DNA from 4 places in the Rhizobium sp. YS-1r genome. Region 3 is predicted to be linked to each of the others. Evidence: riboswitches for the same ligand, from Rfam matches in the RefSeq annotation. Region 3 holds a riboswitch; each other region holds the start of a gene.
The links. A riboswitch is a leader RNA that binds a small molecule or an ion and turns the genes downstream of it on or off. The one in region 3 is predicted to bind cobalamin.

Region 1 (4,946 bases), on a different contig from region 3:
CACCGCTATAGGACGGCGCCGGAGCCACGTAGCGCGGCTGCGAGGCAATGGCACCGCCGATGATTGCGCCGGCGCCAAACGCCGCCAACGGGAACCAATAGCCGTTGTAGTAACGATGGTGTGGCCGGCGGTCGCGATAACCACGATAGCCATTGTAATAACCGTCTCGGTAGCCATTCCTATACGCGTCGCGGCGCCAGTGACGGCGCTCCCACCGATCATGGCGATCCCGGTATTGTACCTGGGTCACATCCGACCTTTCCGTAACCGCGGCCGGCGCCGCGGGAAGCGGCATAGCCTGAGCCGGCATCAGGGAGCCAGCCAGAACGGCGACGGAAATACCAGCGGCGGCGATCTTCCTGAACAGCGTCATATCAAGTCTCCATACCCTGTTGTTATCTTTTCTTTCAATTCTCTGCGCCAAGCAGCGTCTCTTATATCAGACGGCTGAACTTCACAGCGACCCTAGGGAATTCATCCTGAATGCGCGATTAACGCTTCCGACAGAAAACCCGGCCCGGGCCGCGTGCCCGAACCGGGTTCCATATCCAGCCCCGGAAAGCTTCACCGATATGGCGAAATGCATTGTGCGCGCACGCCAACGCGCGGCACGTAGGTATTGTCGTACGCACGATAGGTGCGATAGCGGCTCTCGCACCAGGCGACATGCCGGCTGGAATAACCGGCGCGATCGTTTGCAATCGCCCCGCCGATGATCGCCCCCGTGGCAAAGGCTGCCAGCGGGAACCAGAAGCCGTTGTGATAGCGATAACCCGGCCGGCGGTCACGATAACCGCGATGGCCGTTGTACCAGCCATAACGGTCGCGGTCACGATGCCAATCGCGACGATCTCGATATTGGACCTGCGTTATGGTGGTCGAGGTTGAAATGCCGGAGATCGGCTGCGTCTGGAAAGCCTGAGCGGGCGTAAGGCTCGTGAGCGCTACGGCAAAGGCTGCCGCAACCGTGGTCAAACGCAAACGAATGGCATTCATCCTGATGTTTCCCTGTGGTTAATTTCACTTGGGAACAACGCGGATGCGGAAGCTTGGTTCCTCGGGAACCCGGACCCAGGCCGATCACGAACGAGCGATCTGCCCGCCGGCAGGAATGTCACGCCACGATCGAAAGCTTCGCCTGCTCATCCCCCTGCAGGCGGTTGACCATGAAGTTCGAATACCACTCGACGAACTGCATGACGCCGCCCTCGTGGACCGCCGAGTAAGGCCCCGGCTCATAGGCCGGCGAGCGGATGCCGAAGGCGTTCTCCTCGACGATCTGACGGTCCTGATCGTTGGTCATGTTCCACACATGCGTCAGTTCTTCGAGATCGTAATCGACGCCTTCGACCGCATCCTTATGGACCAGCCATTTGGTGGTGACCGCCGTTTCCTCCGGGCCGAGCGGCGTGACGCGGAAGGAGATCGCGTGGTCGCCCAGCATATGGTTCCAGGTGGTCGGATAGTGGAAAAGCAACATGGTGCCGATGCCGTCGATCGTCACGCCGTCTGAAAGCTGGCGGACGACGGCCTTCCTCCCCGACATGGTGTAGCTTTCAGCGCCTTCGATCAACGGCATGCGGGCGACGCGGAACTGGCCATCCGGAGATATCCGGAACTCGCTCGGCAGATTGGCCGCCTCGCAGCGCCGCCAGTGTTCGGTGATGACGGGATCGTCAATGGCGCCGGCCACACCGCTGACGGTCGGCGCTTCCGGGAACGTGCGGCAGAGCTCCGGGTGATTGCCGACACAATGATAGCACTCGCGGTTGTTTTCCCAGACGAGTTTCCAGTTGCCCTTTTCGATGATCGTCGACTGATGGGCGACCTTGGCTTCCGAAAGGCGATGCGGCGCCATGTAGGGCTCGATTGCCGCGCGGACGGGTGCGAAGTCCGGCGCCTCGTTGGCGAGGCAGATGAAGATATAGCCAGCAACGCTTTCGCAATGGACCTTCTTCAAGCCGAACTGGCTCTTGTCGAAATCCTGGCCCATCTGGCGGGCGGCCATCAGCGAGCCGTCGAGCTCGTAGGTCCACTGGTGGTAAGGACAGACGAGGCGGACTGCCGAACCGCTCTCCTTGGTGCAGACCCGGCTGCCGCGATGGCGGCAGGTATTGTGAAGCGCCCGGATCCGGCCGTCGCGACCGCGCACGATGACGACCGGATAGTCTCCGATCTGCAGCGTGAAATAGCTTCCGGCCTTCGGCAGTTCGCAATCGTGGCCGACGAACAGCCAGTCACGGTACCAGATCATTTCGAGGTCGAGCTTGTAATAGTCCGGGTCGGTATAGAAGGCCTGTTCGAGGCTGAAGCCTTCACGGCGGTTCTTCAATTGCCGCAGGACCTGACTGCGAATTTTCATCTTGCCTTCCTCGTCAATGCTGCCTTCAAGCGGCCTGCGAAAAGGACATGGAAAAGCCAGCCGGCCTCAGCCTGCCAGTCTCCTTGTCCGAACGCCCGCCGCGATCGGTCAAAATCTCGTTCACTTCAGGCTGGTTTCCGGGCTCAGGAGCTGCCCCTTGCGGGACCGGCCTGGCGCCTTCCCGGGCAGCCTTTGCGGCTCTTTCCCAGTGGCTTCCGCCAGGCCTTCGAGCTCCACCACCGTTGCGGGGGCAGCGCCGGGCTTCGACCGGCTTCCCAATTCTCCGCCCCTCCCTAGCGGGACGGCACCTTGAGCTTGAGGCGGATATAACCATCCTCCAAACTTGCCGCATAGATGACATTGCGACATCGGCAACCGCATTGACGACGGCCTTTCTCAAGCCTCGCGAAAGGGAAACTCGTCATTAAGAGTTGAATCCTAAAATCCCGGCCTCAATGGGAGCGGCGCCATCGTGCAGGCAAAGGCAAAGATCCGCTACTTCGAAGCTCCTCCGCCGGCTCCTCCTGTTCCGGCGGCGACAAAAACGACCGTGCATTCGGAATTTCTGCGGACCGGGCGCATCACACGCTACAAGCCAATCTGGGCACCGGAGGAACGCCGTTATCTCAGTTACACCGAGGTCGCGGAACGCACAGGCAAGCGATTGGAGGCCGCAGGCGAAAAAAGCCACGAGCGGATCAACGCCTTCCACCGCTCAATCCAGTTCCCTAAGGTCATCTTCCATCGCACGCTCGATGACCGTCCGCATCTCGGCTATTGCCACGTGACGGCCGCCCGGACTCTCCTCGCGTCTCGCGTGCCGGTGCGCTGGTCTTTCTACATCGCCAATTTCTTCTCTGAGATCGGTGAGGATGAAGAGAAATTCTTCGAGCGCATCAGCCATATGAATGCGCGTATGTATTTCGCGGTCGCGATCGAAAGCGAGCCTGGCCAGCCTTTTCGGATCAACCGCTCGATCCGCAGGAACGGGCTCCTGTTCAGGACCGACGATCCGATGGAGGCGATCAAGAACGTGCTGATGCTCGGTGCTTCAAGCGAAGCGCTTCGCGAAATCATCAAAAAGCTTTGACGGCGGACGAGTCCGCGTTATTGACGGCGGACATGACAGCCGAAATCATAGACATCACCACGGATCGCGAAAAGGCGCTCGAGCGCGCCTGTGCCGTCCTGGCAGACGGTTTTCCTGTCGCGATCCCGACCGAGACGGTTTACGGACTTGCGGCAGACGCCACCAATCCCGCCGCTATCACCCGAATCTACGAGACCAAGGGTCGGCCGCGTTTCAACCCGCTGATCTGCCACATGTCCGACCTCGCCATGGCCGAGCGCTATGCGGTCTTCGACCCCGTCTCGGAAAAGCTTGCCGAGACCTTCTGGCCCGGACCGCTGACGCTGATCCTGCCGTTGAGGCCCGAAAGCGGCATCCACTCGCTGGCGACGGCCGGGCTCGACACGGTCGGCATCCGTCTGCCGAAAGGTTTTGCCGCCGACCTCATCCGCGCCTATGGCAAACCGCTCGCCGCCCCCAGCGCCAATACGTCCGGCGGAGTGAGTCCGACAAGCGCCCGACATGTGGCGGACGACCTGGGCGACAAATTGAAGCTCGTCATCGACGGCGGCGCAGCACCGGTCGGCGTTGAATCGACCATCCTCCGCGTCGAAGGTGGCGCACTCCGGCTGCTGCGGCCCGGTGGGGTTGCCGCAGAGGAAATAGAAACGGCAACGGGGCTGACCGTCATCCGGCCTGAAGGTCCCGCAGCGATCATCGAGGCGCCCGGCATGCTTGCCTCCCACTATGCGCCGGGTGCGAGCGTGCGGCTCAACGCCGATCATGTCGAGCCGGGCGAGGTGTTGATCCGCCTCGGCGCGGTTCCGGTGAAGGGAATCGAACAGGCCGCTGCAATTTTCGACCTCAGTCCCTCCGGCGATCTTGCCGAGGCGGCCGCAAATCTGTTCGATTACCTGAAGCGCGCCGATGCGACCGGTGCCACCCGTATCGCCGTCACACCCATTCCGGGTCACGGTCTCGGCGAGGCGATCAACGACCGGCTGGCCCGCGCCGCAGCGCCGCGGAAATAAGAGGAGACGCCGATGGACATTTCGGGACCCAAACCAGAGCTTCTCGACCGCTTTGCGGCGATCGTCGGCGAAAACCATGTGCTGCGCGACCAGCAAGACCTCGCGCCGCATCTCATCGAGGGCCGTGGACTTTACCAAGGCTCCTCGCCAATGCTGCTCAAGCCGGGCTCCACGCAGGAGGTTTCGGCAGTCCTCAAGCTTGCAAGCGAAACCGGCACGCCGATCGTGCCGCAGACCGGCAATACCGGCCTTGTCGGCGGCCAGACCCCGCGCACCGGCGGCAATGACCTAATCGTCTCGCTTGAACGCATGAACCACATCCGCGATGTGGATCCGGTCGCCAATGTGCTTGTTGCCGATGGCGGCGCGATTCTTGCCGATGTGCAGAAGGCGGCAGAAGCGGTCAACCGGCTGTTCCCCTTATCGCTCGGCTCCGAAGGTTCCTGCCGCATCGGCGGCAACCTTTCCACCAATGCCGGTGGTA
Region 2 (4,946 bases), on a different contig from region 3:
GGGGCCGGTGAATTTCCGCGGCGTCAGGCTCGGCGTTCCGATCTGCGAGGATATCTGGGGTGAACTCGGCGTCTGCGAGACTTTGTCGGAAAGCGGCGCGGAGATCCTGCTCGTGCCGAACGGCTCGCCCTATTATCGCGGCAAGATGGATATCCGCCATCAGGTGGTGCTGAAACAGGTCATCGAGACCGGCCTGCCGATGATCTATGCTGCGCAAGTCGGCGGCCAGGACGAACTGGTCTTCGACGGCGCGAGTTTTGCCTTCAATGCGGACAAGACACTTGCCTTCCAGATGGACCAATTCCAACCGGCGGTGACGGTGACGGAATGGAACAGGGTCCACGATACCTGGCGCTGCACCGATGGGCCGATGGCGCGCATCCCGGAAAAGGAGGAAGCGGATTACCGCGCCTGCCTGCTCGGCTTCCGCGATTATGTCAACAAGAACGGCTTCAAATCCGTGATCCTCGGCCTGTCCGGCGGCATCGACTCGGCATTGTGCGCGGCCATCGCCGTCGATGCACTGGGTGCGGAGCGGGTGCGCAGCGTGATGCTGCCTTACCGCTACACCTCCGAGGAGTCGCTGAAGGATGCCGCCGATTGCGCCCGTGCGCTCGGCTGCCGCTACGATATTGTGCCGATCGCCGAGCCCGTCGAGGGTTTTTCGTCGGCGCTCTCGGAGCTTTTCGATGGCACGGACGAGGGCGTTACCGAAGAGAACCTGCAGAGCCGGGCGCGCGGCACCATTCTCATGGCGATCTCCAACAAGTTCGGTTCGATGGTGGTGACGACCGGCAACAAGTCGGAAATGTCGGTGGGTTACGCGACGCTCTACGGCGACATGAACGGCGGCTTCAATCCGATCAAGGATCTCTACAAGATGCAGGTTTATGCGCTTGCTGCCTGGCGCAACCAGCACCTGCCGCCGGATGCGCTTGGACCGTCGGGCGCAGTGATCCCGAAGAATATCCTCTCCAAGGCGCCGTCGGCGGAACTCAGGCCTGATCAGACGGACCAGGATTCGTTGCCGTCTTATCCCGTCCTCGACGACATTCTCGAATGCCTGGTGGAGATGGAAATGGGCACGGAGGAGATCGTCTCGCGCGGCCACGACATCACGACCGTCCACCGCATCGAGCATCTGCTTTATCTGGCCGAATACAAGCGGCGGCAATCGGCGCCAGGCGTCAAGATCACCAGGAAGAATTTCGGCCGCGATCGGCGTTATCCGATCACCAACCGGTTCCGGGACCGATAGGTGACCGATCATTTGACCGGGTGAGACGGGAAGATCGGGCGGCTCCACTTGAAACGCTGATCATGGCTTGGCATAACGCCTCCGTCAGGTGCCTGCCTTGCGCAGGAGAATCGGGAATCCGGTGGGAAACCGGAACGTGCCCAACGCTGTGAGGCGGACGCTTGGCCGCAATTCGAAAGCCACTGGAATTTCCGGGAAGGCGGCGGCAGGGGCGGATGAAGCCAAGTCAGAAGACCGGCCTGGCAAGATAGATCGAACCGCGCGGACGGCGGCGAGGTTTCTTGATGCTCCTGCGCGTTCGCGCAGGCGGCGTCAGCATTGTTGGGGATAGACGATGCAACCCGATCCTTTTGCGCATGCCTTGATATCTGCAGGCGAATTTCCGGAACGCGACCGCGCTGCGGTCTATCGCGTGATCGAAACCCGCCGCGACGTGCGCGACCAGTTTCTGCCGGACCCGCTTCCGGACGACCTCGTGATGCGGCTGCTCGGCGCCGCACATTCGGCGCCCTCGGTGGGGTTCATGCAGCCATGGAATTTCATCCTCGTGCGGGATCCCGAGATACGCCAGGCGGCATGGAGTGCCTTTTCGCGAGCCAATGATGAGGCGGCGGAAATGTTTCCGGAGGAGCGCCGCGACATATACCGAAGCCTGAAGCTCGAAGGCATCCGCAAGGCGCCGCTGTCGATCTGCGTGACCTGCGATCCGGATCGCGCCGGGCCGGTCGTCATCGGCCGTACCCATAATCCGCGCATGGACGTCTATTCGACCGTCTGCGCCGTGCAGAACCTGTGGCTTGCCGCCCGCGCCGAAGGGGTCGGCGTCGGCTGGGTGAGCATCTTTCATGAGGAGGATCTGCGCGCGCTGCTCGGCATCCCCGAAAGGATCAGGATCGTCGCCTGGCTGTGCGTCGGCTACGTCGATCAGCTTTATCGGGAGCCGGAACTGGCGGTGAAGGGCTGGCGCGAGCGGCTACCGCTCGAAGATCTGGTTTTCACCGATCGATGGGGCGAGTGCTGACGGCTACTGCTGCGGCTGCGGCCCGCTGGATTTCGGATGGGCGAGGTCTATACTTTCCTCAGGCAGGAATGTCGGTCCGACCATACGTACCTTCTTGTTCGGATCGTAGGGACGTTCCGGCCCCGGCAGGTTCGGCTGGGCGGCAGCCGCCTGCGGCTGTTTGACACGCAGATCGATGATGCCGGAGTAGGGCTCCTCCTTCGGCAACTCGATACCCTGCAGCTTCATTCTCTCCTTGCGGTCCTCTTCCATATCGGAAGGAATGCAGTTGTTGGAGCGGATTGCAGCCAGGATCGCACCGCGCTCGCCGGAGGAGCGAACCAGTTGCCGGGCATTGTCTCTTTCCGCAACAAGCGCGTCGCGGCTTTGCTCCATGGCATCGAGCGTCTGCCGCATCTGATCGCAGACTTCGCCCTTCGGGCCGCCGAGGACAACGACACTGCCCGTGCCGCAGCCCGCCCGGCGCATCTCGATCCTGAGCCCGCGGATTTCGCTGTTCTGGTCGCTGAGTTCCCGCGCATAGCGCCGTATCTCGGCCGTGTTGCCGATGATCTGCGGTGCGTTGTTGAGCTGCCGATAAAGGGCTGCACAGGTCGCGATATCCCGCGCGGAGGCCACGGCGGGAACAAGCAGCAGCGGGGCGATCATCAGGCCGCAAAGGCGCATGAGGTGTTGTCCGGCTCTCTCCAATCACATGATCGCATCATGGAGCAAGCCGGTTGATAATATCATAAAATCGGCTGCCCAACGATTATTATTTAATTATCATATGGTTATATATAAAATTTAAAGTTGAATCTCCAGATTGGGTTGCGATGCTTCCACCACCGCGAGCGCAGCCATGTTCACGACGCCGCGCGAGGTGACCGAGGGCGACAGGATATGCACCGGCATGGCGGCGCCGAGCAGGACCGGGCCGACATGCAGCGCGTCGGTCATGTTCCGCACGACGCCGAGCGAGATGTTCGCCGCATCGAGGTTCGGGAAGATCAGCAGGTTGGCGTCACCAGTCAGTGAACTGTTCGGCATAGCACGCTTGCGCACCGTTTCGGAAAGCGCCGAACCGGCCTGCATTTCGCCGTCCACTTCCAGGCCAGGAGCCTGTTCGCGCACCAGCTTCAGGGCACTGCGCATCTTCTGGGCGCTTTCGGAATCCCGTGAGCCGAAGTTCGAATGGCAGATCAGCGCTGCCTTCGGGAGGATGCCGAAGCGGCGGACTTCCTCGGCCGCCAGGATGGTGATCTCGGCGATCTCCTGCGCCGACGGATTGTAGTTGACGAACGTATCGGCGAGGAAGAGCGCGCCGCGCTGAGAGATCACGAGGCTGAGCCCCGAGAAGGCGCAGACGCCCGGACGCCGGCCGATGATCTGGTCGACGTCCTTCAGGTGCCGGTCATAACCGCCCTCGACGCCACAGATCAGCGCATCGGCTTCGCCGCGTTTCACCGACAATAAACCGATCACCGTATTGTTGGTGCGCACGATGGTGCGGGCGCTTTCCGGGTTGATGCCCTTGCGGCCGACCAGGGCGAAATAATCGTCAACATAATCGCGGTAGCGCGGATCGTCTTCCGGATTGACCACGGCGAAATCGACATTCGGGCGGATGCGGATGCCGAAACGCTTGAGCCGGGCTTCGATCACCGACGGGCGGCCGATCAGGATCGGCGTTGCCGTCTTTTCCTCCAAGAGCACCTGGGCTGCCCGCAGCACGCGTTCGTCCTCGCCTTCGGCAAAGATGACTCGCTTCCTTTCGGCCGTCTTGGCGGCGTTGAAGATCGGCTTCATCACGAAGCCGGAGCGCCAGACGAAACGGTTCAGCTGGTCGAGATAGGCATCGAAATCTTGGATCGGCCTCGACGCGACGCCGCTTTCAGCGGCAGCTCTGGCGACGGCCGGCGCGATGCGCAGGATGAGGCGTGGATCGAAGGGCGAGGGGATCAGGTAATCCGGACCGAAGACCGGCGTATCGCCGGAATAGGCGCGTGCGGCAACGTCGGAGACTTCTTCGCGCGCGAGGGCTGCGATCGCCTTGACCGCCGCCATCTTCATGTCCTCGTTGATCGTCCGGGCGCCGCAATCGAGCGCCCCACGGAAGATATACGGGAAGCACAGCACGTTGTTGACCTGGTTCGGGAAATCCGAGCGGCCGGTGCAGATCATCGCGTCCGGGCGGGCTGCGCGCGCAAGCTCAGGCATGATTTCCGGAGTCGGATTGGCAAGCGCCATGATCAGCGGCTTCGGTGCCATGCGGGCGAGCAGTTCCGGTTTGAGCACACCCGCGGCGGAAAGCCCGAGGAAGACATCGGCGTCGTCGATGCTGTCGGCAAGTACGCGCTTGTCACTCTTCTGCGCATAGATCGCCTTCCATTCGTCCATCAGTTCGGTGCGGCCTTCATAGACGAGGCCCTCGATATCGTGGACCCAGATATTCTCCTTCCTTGCACCGAGCGAGACGAGGAGATGCAGACAGGCGAGAGCCGCGGCACCGGCGCCCGACGTGACGATCTTCACGTCGGCGATATTCTTGCCGGCAAGCTCCAGTCCGTTGAGGATCGCGGCGGCGACGATGATCGCGGTACCGTGCTGGTCGTCATGGAAGACCGGAATGTTCATTTTTTCGCGAAGCCGACGCTCCACCTCGAAACATTCCGGCGCCTTGATGTC
Region 3 (4,946 bases):
GTGATATTGCCGAAAGTCGCTGCACGGAAACGGAAGGCGCCATCCCCAAGCTCCGCGTCGGGCGGCCCCCAGGCGGTTTCTGCGCCCGGAGCCGGGTGATAAGCGGAGAGCGGATAAGAACCGGCTTCCCGGTTTAGCAAGTCAAGAAGGTCTCGCGCGGTCACCGGTATGTCGGGGATGGAATAGCCGGCTATCGAAAGCTCGCGCAGCATGGACAGCACGCTTTGCGGCACGTCCAGCCCGACGGCATAGCCTGTGCGGCCGGGCGCACTCGGATAGTCCGGCATCAGGATGACGATCTTGCGGGCGGATCGCGGCGTAGATTTCAGGCGCAGGAAAGCGGCAATGCGCTCGGCGACCTGCTCGACCCGGTCCGGCTCCGGCCGGCTAAGAAGGTTGGCGGAATCGCTGCCGGCCTTGAAAGAGATCGCGCCGGCCAATATGCGCCCGTCGAGTTCCGGCAGGACCACATGCATGGCGAGGTCTGCGGGATTGAGACCGCGGCGGCTTTCCGCCCAGCCTTCACGCCGTGTCGTAGCGATGACGACCTGGAACACCGGCACGCCGGTGCGATCGAAGATCGTCTCACCGCTGTCGCTCGCGCCGCTGGCAAAAGCGGTGGTGGCAATGATCGCCGCAGGTTCGAGATCTGCGATCGCTTGTTCAACGAAGTTTATCGCCTCGACATCCTTCAACCCGCTGACGAAGATCGGGATCGGCGCGAAACCGCGTTCAAGCAGCGCTTCGAACAGCGCATCGATCGGTGCGGTGTCGTTCGCGAACAATATGGAGCGGTAGAAGAGGACCGGCAGTCGCAGGGCGTCTGGCGAGAAATCCGCGAGCAGATCGTCCACTCCGACGATTCCGCTGCCTGGCCTGTAATAGCCCATCTTCGACATCGGTGCGGCTTGCGGCAGGACCTCCTGCTCGTCATTCGCCAGCGCGGCCAAACGCTTTGCAAGCAGACGCATATTGCCCGGTCCGCCCTCGCGGAAACAGGCAAGAAAGCCGGCAAGCACCTCTTCGGAAACGGTCGAGGCAGCAGCGAGTCTTTCATCGCGGATACTGCATTCGCCGGGCAGAAGCGCGAGCGCGGTCTTCTTGAACCGCGCCAGCCGCGAAATCTCTTCGACACCATATGACCAGCGATCATAGCCGCCAAGGATGCGCACGAGAATAACTTTGGCATGTGCCGCCGTCTTTTCGATCCAAAGATCGACAGACATGGGATGCCTGAGATCAGCGAGATTGGTCAATCGCAGGGTCGGCTGACCTTGGCCCCATGCGGCGGAAATGCCGTTCAGATCGCTGCCAGAAAAGGACAGCACCACCACATCGGCCGGCGACTGGTTCAGGTCAACCGGTTCGATCAGGTCGTCGAGCGACGACGATGTGGTGGCGAGTATGTGCATCCTTCTCTCTGAGTTTCTGTTTTCTCTCGGCAATTGCCAACGGAAAACCGCTTCACACTTTTCCTGCTATCACGCGGCCAGCATCCTTTCGATCGCGGCGCGGTCGATGCCCTTTTCGCCGATTACGACAAGGCGGCTTATCCGCGCCTCACCGGGCGCCCAGGCTCGGTCGAAATAGTGGTTTACGCGCGATCCTACCGCCTGAACCTGCAGGCGCATCGGTTTGTTCGCGACTTCCACGAAGCCTTTTATGCGCAGTACGTTCTCCGCCTCCGCCGTCGCGGAAATGCGGGCAGCCAATTCGTCAGCATCGGAAACAGCCGGGAGATCGACGACAAAGCTGTCGAAATCATCATGATCGTGGTCGCGTTCGTCGTCGTGATGGGTCTTGCGGTTTTCGATATCGTCCTCGACGGCGAGGCCAAGTCCGATCAGCACGGCCGGATCGATCGCGCCATTGGCAGCCGAGACGATCTTCACGGCACGCGGCAGATGGGCGGCGACGCGGTCCCGGGCGGTAGCAAGGCCCGCAGCATCGAGGAGATCACTCTTGGTCAGCACGATCATGTCGGCGCAGGCGACCTGATCCTCGAACACTTCCTCGACCGGATCGTCGTGGTCGATGGAGCCGTCCGCCTGGCGCTGCGCCTCCAGCGCTTCATGGTCATCGGCAACGCGGCCTTCGGCCAGTGCCACACCATCCACAACGGCGACAACGCCGTCCACCGTGACACGTGCCTTGACGGCCGGCCACTGAAAAGCCTGAACGAGCGGCTTCGGCAGCGCAAGGCCGGAGGTTTCGATCAGGATGTGGTCGACGCGCGGTTCGCGTGAAAGAATCTGATCGATCGCCGGTACGAAGTCATCCGCCACGGTGCAGCAGATGCAGCCGTTGGCAAGCTCGATGACGTTGTCTTCCGGGCAGCTCTCGATGCCGCAGCCCTTCAGTATCTCGCCGTCGATGCCGACATCGCCAAATTCGTTGACGATGATCGCCAGCCGCTTGCCGTCAAGCTTCGCGATCAGGTTGCGGATCAGCGTGGTCTTTCCGGCCCCCAGGAACCCGGTGACGACGGTGCAGGGAACGCGGTCGAAGCTGACGCTCATGATGGCATGTCCTCGTGATGATGAAAGGGTGGGATACGGGCCGTCAACCCCTTGCCGCGCAGACATGTCGGGCGGCCGCGTAGAGGAAGGAAACCGCGCTCGTCCTCGGCCAGCATCATCGCGCCGGTGACGATGTCCTCGACATTGTCGAGGGACAGATGGCCGAAGACATAGGACCAACCGTTGCGGTGATTGAAGGCGGCGCTGGGGCTTTTTTCGCAATTGGCAAGGCAGGTGACGGGCTTGACCGCGAGCGGCTTGCCGTCCGCTGCTTCACGTAGCGCTGCGATCAACGCGATGCCCGGCCGAACGTCGCCGTCGGACACATCACGGCAATTGGTACAGACGAAAATCGTCACATCTGCCGGATCATCTGGTCGGTGGTCACTCATCGGTCAGCCGCGTTCCCGCCGGGGTCGAAACAATCGGGGCGCGGAGCAGAGGGCTGAAACCGCCTGCGGTGATCGAGAACTTCCTCCGGAGCACCCCGCCCGGTGAAGCAAAAACATCAGATGGCAGGTCTCCTGGCTTGCGGGTCACCGCCATTTGCCTGCCTTCCCGGTTTCCCAGTGGCTTATAGGCAATGGCTCACCGCTTACAGTTGCGGGGGCAGCCGCGGCATTGATCGCGAAAGGGATCTCACCGCATTCTCTCTTAGCCCTCCCCGTTGCCGGAAAGGGACCATCTCTTTTCAAGTAAGCCCGGTCGCATGCTTATGTCAATGCGTCGCAAAGGCGATTGCCGTGAGGCCGATTTCGTCTATAGTGAGCCAGCCTATGGTGCCCCGAAAGGGTATTTGAGGGAATGCGGTGCGACGGATCTGCTGTCAAACCCGCGGCTGCCCCCGCAACTGTAAGCGGAAAGTCTTCGTCCATGATGCCACTGGAGCAATCCGGGAAGGCGGGCGCAAGATGCCTGATCCGCGAGCCAGGAGACCTGCCAGAGGCGAGGAAAAACTTCAACGGCCCTCGGGTGGAGGGCGAAAGGACAAGGCAATGGCAACGAAAACCGCTTCGACGGCAGTCGGTATTTCCTCCTCGAAGATCATCCCGCTCAGCATGACGGCCCTGCTGGGGCTTTTCGTCGTCGGTTTCGTCGGCTTCTCGCATATGGAAGTCGTGCACAATGCCGCGCACGATTCGCGTCATTCCTTCGCTTTCCCCTGCCACTGAGGGGAGTTTCCCATGTCGTTGTTTCGTAACATCGTCTTCACGGCGGTGATCGCCGGGCTGTTGTCCGGACTGCTGCTCACCGTCATGCAGAGCTTTTCCACTGTCCCGCTGATCCTGCAAGCGGAGAGCTACGAGAATGCCGGCGGCGGAGAGGTCGGCCACAGCCACAGCCATGAGGCCGCTCCCGCCGGCAATGCCGCAGCGCCTGCGGACCATCATCACGACGAAGAAGCATGGATGCCGGCAGACGGTTTCGAGCGCTTCATTTATACGGCCGCCGCCGACATGCTGGCCGCGATCGGTTTCGGTCTTATTCTGATCGCGGTTTCAGAAGCCCAGGGCGGTCTCAAAGGCTGGCGCAGCGGACTGATGTTCGGTATTGCCGGCTTCCTGACCGTCAGCTTGGCTCCAGGGCTCGGCCTCCCCCCGGAACTTCCGGGCATGCCGGCTGCTGAGCTTGGTCCCCGTCAGGTCTGGTGGATTTCGACCGCAGTCTGCACTGCAGCGGGCCTTGGCCTCCTCGCCTATACGCGCTCAGCCGTATTCGCCGCGCTGGCGATCGTTCTGCTGATCGCGCCACATATCGTCGGCGCGCCGCTGCCGCCCGGGCATGAAACGGCTGTGCCGCTGGAACTCTACGCCCGCTTCGTGAATGCTGTCTACGCCACGAACCTGGTATTCTGGGCTGTACTCGGTGCGTTGGCCGGGATGATCCGCGAACGCTTCCGTGCAGGGGAAGAGATCACGGCGCGGTCTGATGGGGAGTTCGTATCGCGGTGAAGGAGATCGACGAGGCATCGGTCGAACGTCATCGCGCCAAGATGGTGAACCGCAAGGCAGTGCAGGACAAGGAAGTCGCCGGGAAGACCGTCGAAAAGGGGCTTCTCATCGTCCATACCGGTCCCGGCAAGGGAAAATCCACCGCCGCCTTCGGCCTGGCTTTGCGTATGCTCGGCAACAATCGCCGGGTCGGCGTCGTGCAGTTCATCAAGGGTGCCTGGTCGACAGGCGAGCAGCCGGCGCTGGCCGTTTTCGGCGATCGGGTCGTCTGGCACACGATGGGCGAAGGCTTCACCTGGGAAACTCAGGATCTGACGCGGGATATCGCGGCCGCCGAAAAGGCCTGGGCAAAGGCTCTCGACCTGATGGCGGACGAGACGATCGGACTCATCATTCTCGACGAACTCAACATCGCGCTTCGTTACGATTATCTCGATCTCGACAAGGTGGTCGCAGCACTTCAGGCGCGGCGGCC
Region 4 (4,946 bases), on a different contig from region 3:
TGCGCCGAGCGCCACCAGTTGCCCGCCCTGCATGACGGCAAGGCGGTCGCAGAACATGGCCGCATGATTGAGATCGTGCAGAGCCGCCGCCACAGTCAAACCTTGCCGGCGCACCAGATCGAGCAAGCCGATCTGGTGGCCGATGTCGAGATGGTTGGTGGGCTCATCGAGAAGTAGGATTCGCGGATGTTGTGCGAGCGCGCGGCCGATATGCAGGCGCTGGCGTTCGCCGCCGGAAAGCGTGTGCCACAACCGGCTGGACAGGTGGAGCATATCGACGTTTTGAAGCGCCGCCTCTACGATCGTGTCGTCCTCCGGCGACCAGGGCGACAGCGGCTCTAGATAGGGCGTGCGTCCAAGTTCGACCGCCTGCCGGGCGGTAATCCGCTCGCCGGTCTCCGCCTGCTGCTCCACCAGCGCCAACCGCCGGGCAACCTCACGCCGCCCGAGCGTGCCGATCGGCACACCGTCCAGCAGGACTTCGCCCGACTTCGGCTTGCGGATGCCGGCAAGCAGCGCCATCAGGCTCGTCTTTCCCGAACCGTTCGGGCCGATGATGCCGAGAAATTCGCCTGACCGCACGTCAAGCGAGACATCGCGCAGGATTTCGGCGCCTCCGGCTGCCCATGAAACATTCCTGGCTGAAAGCATCATGCGCGGCCTCTCCTCTGTCCGAGAATCAAGGCGAAGGCCGGCGCTCCGATGAGCGCGGTGATCACGCCGATTGGCAGAACCTGGCCCGGAATCAAAATGCGCGACAGGATATCCGCCACAATCATGAAGGCGGCGCCGATCAGCGCCGCCGCCGGCAGGAGCACGCCATGGCGGACCCCAACCAGCATGCGCGCCGCATGCGGGATGACCAGCCCGACGAAGCCGATCGACCCGACGATGGAAACCATGATCGCGGTCATCATCGCGGATATGCCGACCAGCGTGAGATAGGTCCGGCGAACCGAAATGCCGAGCGAAGCGGCCGATTCCGCGCCGAAGGTGAAAGCATCAAGCGACCGGGCATGCCAGAGGCAGACCGCGAGGCCGAATAGAGCCGCAGGAATGGCGAGCCAGGCATCCGGCCAACGGACGCCGGAAAGATTGCCGAGCAGCCAGAACATGATGCCGCGCGCCTGCTCGGCGGTCGCCGCCTTGGTGACGATAAAGGAGGTGAGCGCGTTGAAGAGCTGCGAACCCGCGACGCCGGCAAGGATGATGGCGGCCGTACCCCTGCCCGCCTTGGCGGCCAAAAGGCCGACAAGCGCGAAAGCGACGAGGGCACCAATGAAGGCTCCCATCGGCAGTGTCAGGAGGCCCGCACCAACTCCCAGGATCGCCACGCCGACAGCACCGGTGGAAGCCCCGGCCGATATGCCAAGGATATAGGGATCGGCCAGCGGATTGCGCAGCAGCGATTGCAGCACGACGCCGGATAAAGCGAGTGAGGCGCCGCAGCAGGCTGCGACTACGGCGCGGCTTAACCGATAGCTCCAGACAATGCCTTCGTCGATCGGTTCCAGCGGATAACCCGCATCCCATAGCCGGTTAGCGACCGTCTTGGCGACCACCTCGAGCGGGATCGCTGTCTCACCGATCGCCGCACCCAGCCAAAGCGCGGCGACAAGGACGACGAGCGCAAGGAAAACCGCGCCCATTCGTCCGATTGAGGATATCGCCCGGCCCACTTGGAGGGTCACTTCGCAAGGCCGGCAGCGGCGATGGCATCGGCCAACGCCTCGATGCCTTCGATGGTGCGGATCGTCGGGTTCATCGCCTGTGCATCCATGTCGAAGACATGACCGTTCTTCACGGCCGGCATCAGGCTTGCGACGGGATCCATCTCAAGGAACTTGTGCTTGGCTTCGATACTGTCCAGCGGATAACGCCGCCGCTCCATGGCGCCCGCCACGATCATGGTCGGATTGGCCTTGGCGATGGTTTCCCAGCCGATCGTCGGCCACTCGTCATCGGTCTTTATGATGTTCTCGATGCCGAGAGCCGACATGATATAGCCGGGCGCGCCATTCTCACCTGCCATATAGGGATCAGAATCCTGCTGGGCGCTGGAGAACCAGAAGACGGCGGAAAGCTTGCCTTCCGCCGGGGCGACCTTGGCGCGGGCAGCCTCCTCGCGCCGCTTCAGGTCGGCCACGACCTCCTCGCCCTTGTCCTGGACGTTGTAGATCTTCGCGAGATCGCGGACTTCTCGATAGACGAGTTCCATGGTGAAGACCTGATGGCGGATGCCGTCGCTGGCGGCGGAATTTTCCTTGCCGATGCAATCGGATGGCGACGTGTAGACCGGAATACCAAGTTCCTCGAACTGCTCGGGCTTGGCGACCACGCCCTCGGGCCCGACCTGCCACTGGAACTGAACGGCAACGATGTCCGGTTTCTTGCCGAGCACGCTTTCGAAGCTAGGCTCGTTGTCTGCAAGCCGTTCGATCTTCGTATTCACATCCTCATAGCCTTTGAGGACCGGTCCGACCCAAAGCGCCGTACCGACCACCTTGTTCGCCAGCCCCAGGAGATAAAGGATTTCGGTGCTGCTCTGACCGATCGAGACCGTACGCGACGGTGCCTTCTCGAAGGTGACCTGCCGGCCGCAATTTTCGAGCGTGAGAGGATAGCTGGTTTCCGCCGCAGCGGCGCTGTGGAACAGGCCGGAGGCGATCAAGGAGAAGGCGCCGAGGCCAACATGCAACGGCCGTTTCAGAAAGATATGCATCGTGTTTCCCCGAAATGTGACGTGAACGCCGGCGGCAAGCCCGCGTGCCGGACGGTGGTGAGGCTCAGAATGCCCGTGAGGCAGCCCGATCAACGGAATAATCGTCGAGATTTGGGGGATACGAAGTGCCAGGGCGCCAAAAGGCGCGGATGATAGTCATGTCCTGCTCCTGTTCCGGGCATCCCCGCCCGTGACGATGGATCGATATTCGACGGCAGGTCTCCTGGCTTGCGGATATCTGTCGTCCATCTGCCTTCCCGCGCCGGGCTGCGCAGTGGCATGGCACCTTTCGGCGCCACGAGGATGGACGGCAATCCGCTTACAGTTGCGGGGGCAGCCACGGTCTTGGATCCCCTTCGGGTCTCCGCACCGTGTTCCCATTTCATCCCTTCGCATTGAACTCGGGGAACCGTCACTCGCCAGATAAAGACCACTCGAGATCGCAGTCAAGTGGCGAATGATTGTGAGCGAGCCATTGGCTTCTCCCGATGTCGGCATTTATGTAATGTAATATCATTACATATGCAAAGGATGCTCACCTGTCCAGCGGCTTTCAATCTCAGCCGTCTTTTTTTGTTTCAGAGCCGGAGCGCAGCAAAATGCCGATGAAATATCAGGAGGGAAGGCTACTTTGGCTTGGTCGCGCAAATCGCATACCGATCCTGCACCATGCGCTCGAGCCCGCGCAGGAAGGGCATCTTGCGGGCTTGCGCCCAGTGGATGTCGAACAGCTTGCGATCGACGACAATGTCCTCGAAACCGGCTTGACGCAGCAAATCCACAATCGCTTCCGCCGGCATTCGTTCGGAGAAGTAGACCCGTGATCGGATGCTTTGATGCCGTGCCATCATCTCTGGCGCCATGTGGCTCACAAGCTGCTTGCCTGTCATTTTCGCCCAGAACTTCTGAAGGCTCTTGACCCAGGTTTCCTTGCCCATGTTTCCGTCGACGATCAGGACCTTCCCCCCTGGCTTCAGGACGGAGAGCCATTCGCGGAAAGCCGCCGGCGGATCGACCAGCGTCCAGACCAGGTGGCGGTTGGTGATGGCGTCGTAGCTCTCCTTCGGCTCCATCGTGTTTTCCGCGTCGCCCGAGACGAAACGGATATCCGCGCCTCGCGTCTTCGCCTTGGCGCGCGCCTGCGCCAGCATCGCATCCGACCAGTCGAGGCCCGTCACCCTGAAGCCAACGTTGTTCATCAGGTGCGAGATGACCGCCGTGCCGCAGGCGAGATCGAGTGCCGCCCGGCCTTCTCCTTCGCCCAGATGCTTCCTGATCAACCGTAGCCATCCTCTCCGCTCCTCTTCGGAGAAGATTTCATGGCCGACGCTCTCGTCGAACGTTGCAGCCCTTTCCGACCAGAAATCACGAATTTCATCGCGGATAGAGTAATTGGTGTTCATCAGGTTCATCACAGCCACCCCTGCACATCAGCACTTTGGAAAAGCTCTAAAACATAAAACTTGATTCCAAAAGTCATAATTCTTATGCCTGTTGACATTATCAGTCATCGGGGGAGTTTCCAGATGAATTTCATGAAGTTGTCTGCAGCAACTGCGGTTGTGCTTGGAGGCCTTCTGGCCTCGCCTGCAATGGCACAATCCTTCACGGTGAAGGACGTGGCTGGCCGCGAAGTAGCCTTCGACAAGCCGGTCGAGCGCGTCATCCTGGGTGAAGGCCGCATGCTCTACGCCGTGGCGCCGATCGAAAAGGAGGATCCCTTCGCAAAGGTCGTCGGCTGGCGTAACGACCTGTGGACGACCGACAAGGACGGCTTCAACACCTATGTCACGAAGTTCCCGAAGGGCAAGGAACTTCCCTTCCTCGGCAACCTGACGGATGGCACGCTACAGACCGAGACGGTCGTCAAGCTCAATCCCGATGTCGTGCTGCTCCCGATTGGCAACAAGCAGGCCGCCGACGAAGTCAAACTCGAGGATATGCTGAACGGCATAGGCGTGAAGATCGTCTATATCGACTTCCGCGAACACATTCTCGACAATACGGAACCGAGTCTGAAGATTCTCGGCAAGATCCTTGGCCACGAGGACCGTGCCGAAGCCATCGCCGCCTACTGGAAGGAGCAGATGGCGCGCGTCACTGAAAAGCTCAAGGCGGCCAATCCGCCGAAACCCAACGTCTTCATGTACCGCGCTGCCGGACTCGTGGAGTGCTGCGGCACGTTCGGCCCGGACAATTTCGGCCTGATGGTGGATTGGGCCGG

Region 1: another riboswitch for cobalamin. It lies ahead of JL39_RS27360 (aromatic ring-hydroxylating dioxygenase subunit alpha); the one in region 3 lies ahead of JL39_RS19300 (DUF1636 domain-containing protein).
Region 2: another riboswitch for cobalamin. It lies ahead of bluB (5,6-dimethylbenzimidazole synthase); the one in region 3 lies ahead of JL39_RS19300 (DUF1636 domain-containing protein).
Region 4: another riboswitch for cobalamin. It lies ahead of JL39_RS24600 (ABC transporter substrate-binding protein); the one in region 3 lies ahead of JL39_RS19300 (DUF1636 domain-containing protein).

What each region holds. Positions count from the first base shown of each region.
Region 1 covers NZ_JPYQ01000056.1:359,797-364,742, forward strand. The annotation lists gene JL39_RS27350 (BA14K family protein) at 1-373, opposite strand, end outside; gene JL39_RS27355 (BA14K family protein) at 565-996, opposite strand; gene JL39_RS27360 (aromatic ring-hydroxylating dioxygenase subunit alpha) at 1,115-2,362, opposite strand; cobalamin riboswitch at 2,473-2,689, opposite strand; gene JL39_RS27365 (DUF6656 family protein) at 2,835-3,452, shown strand; gene JL39_RS27370 (L-threonylcarbamoyladenylate synthase) at 3,485-4,462, shown strand; gene JL39_RS27375 (FAD-binding oxidoreductase) at 4,475-4,946, shown strand, end outside.
Region 2 covers NZ_JPYQ01000032.1:187,957-192,902, forward strand. The annotation lists gene JL39_RS21075 (NAD+ synthase) at 1-1,258, shown strand, start outside; cobalamin riboswitch at 1,328-1,516, shown strand; gene bluB (5,6-dimethylbenzimidazole synthase) at 1,593-2,279, shown strand; gene JL39_RS21085 (hypothetical protein) at 2,283-2,945, opposite strand; gene JL39_RS21090 (NADP-dependent malic enzyme) at 3,066-4,946, opposite strand, start outside.
Region 3 covers NZ_JPYQ01000025.1:185,414-190,359, forward strand. The annotation lists gene cobN (cobaltochelatase subunit CobN) at 1-1,412, opposite strand, end outside; gene cobW (cobalamin biosynthesis protein CobW) at 1,482-2,519, opposite strand; gene JL39_RS19300 (DUF1636 domain-containing protein) at 2,516-2,911, opposite strand; cobalamin riboswitch at 3,016-3,220, opposite strand; cobalamin riboswitch at 3,280-3,478, shown strand; gene JL39_RS19305 (CbtB-domain containing protein) at 3,515-3,691, shown strand; gene JL39_RS19310 (CbtA family protein) at 3,704-4,471, shown strand; gene cobO (cob(I)yrinic acid a,c-diamide adenosyltransferase) at 4,468-4,946, shown strand, end outside.
Region 4 covers NZ_JPYQ01000055.1:382,956-387,901, reverse strand. The annotation lists gene JL39_RS24610 (ABC transporter ATP-binding protein) at 1-654, opposite strand, end outside; gene JL39_RS24605 (iron ABC transporter permease) at 651-1,649, opposite strand; gene JL39_RS24600 (ABC transporter substrate-binding protein) at 1,688-2,722, opposite strand; cobalamin riboswitch at 2,918-3,151, opposite strand; gene JL39_RS24595 (methyltransferase domain-containing protein) at 3,349-4,134, opposite strand; gene JL39_RS24590 (ABC transporter substrate-binding protein) at 4,249-4,946, shown strand, end outside.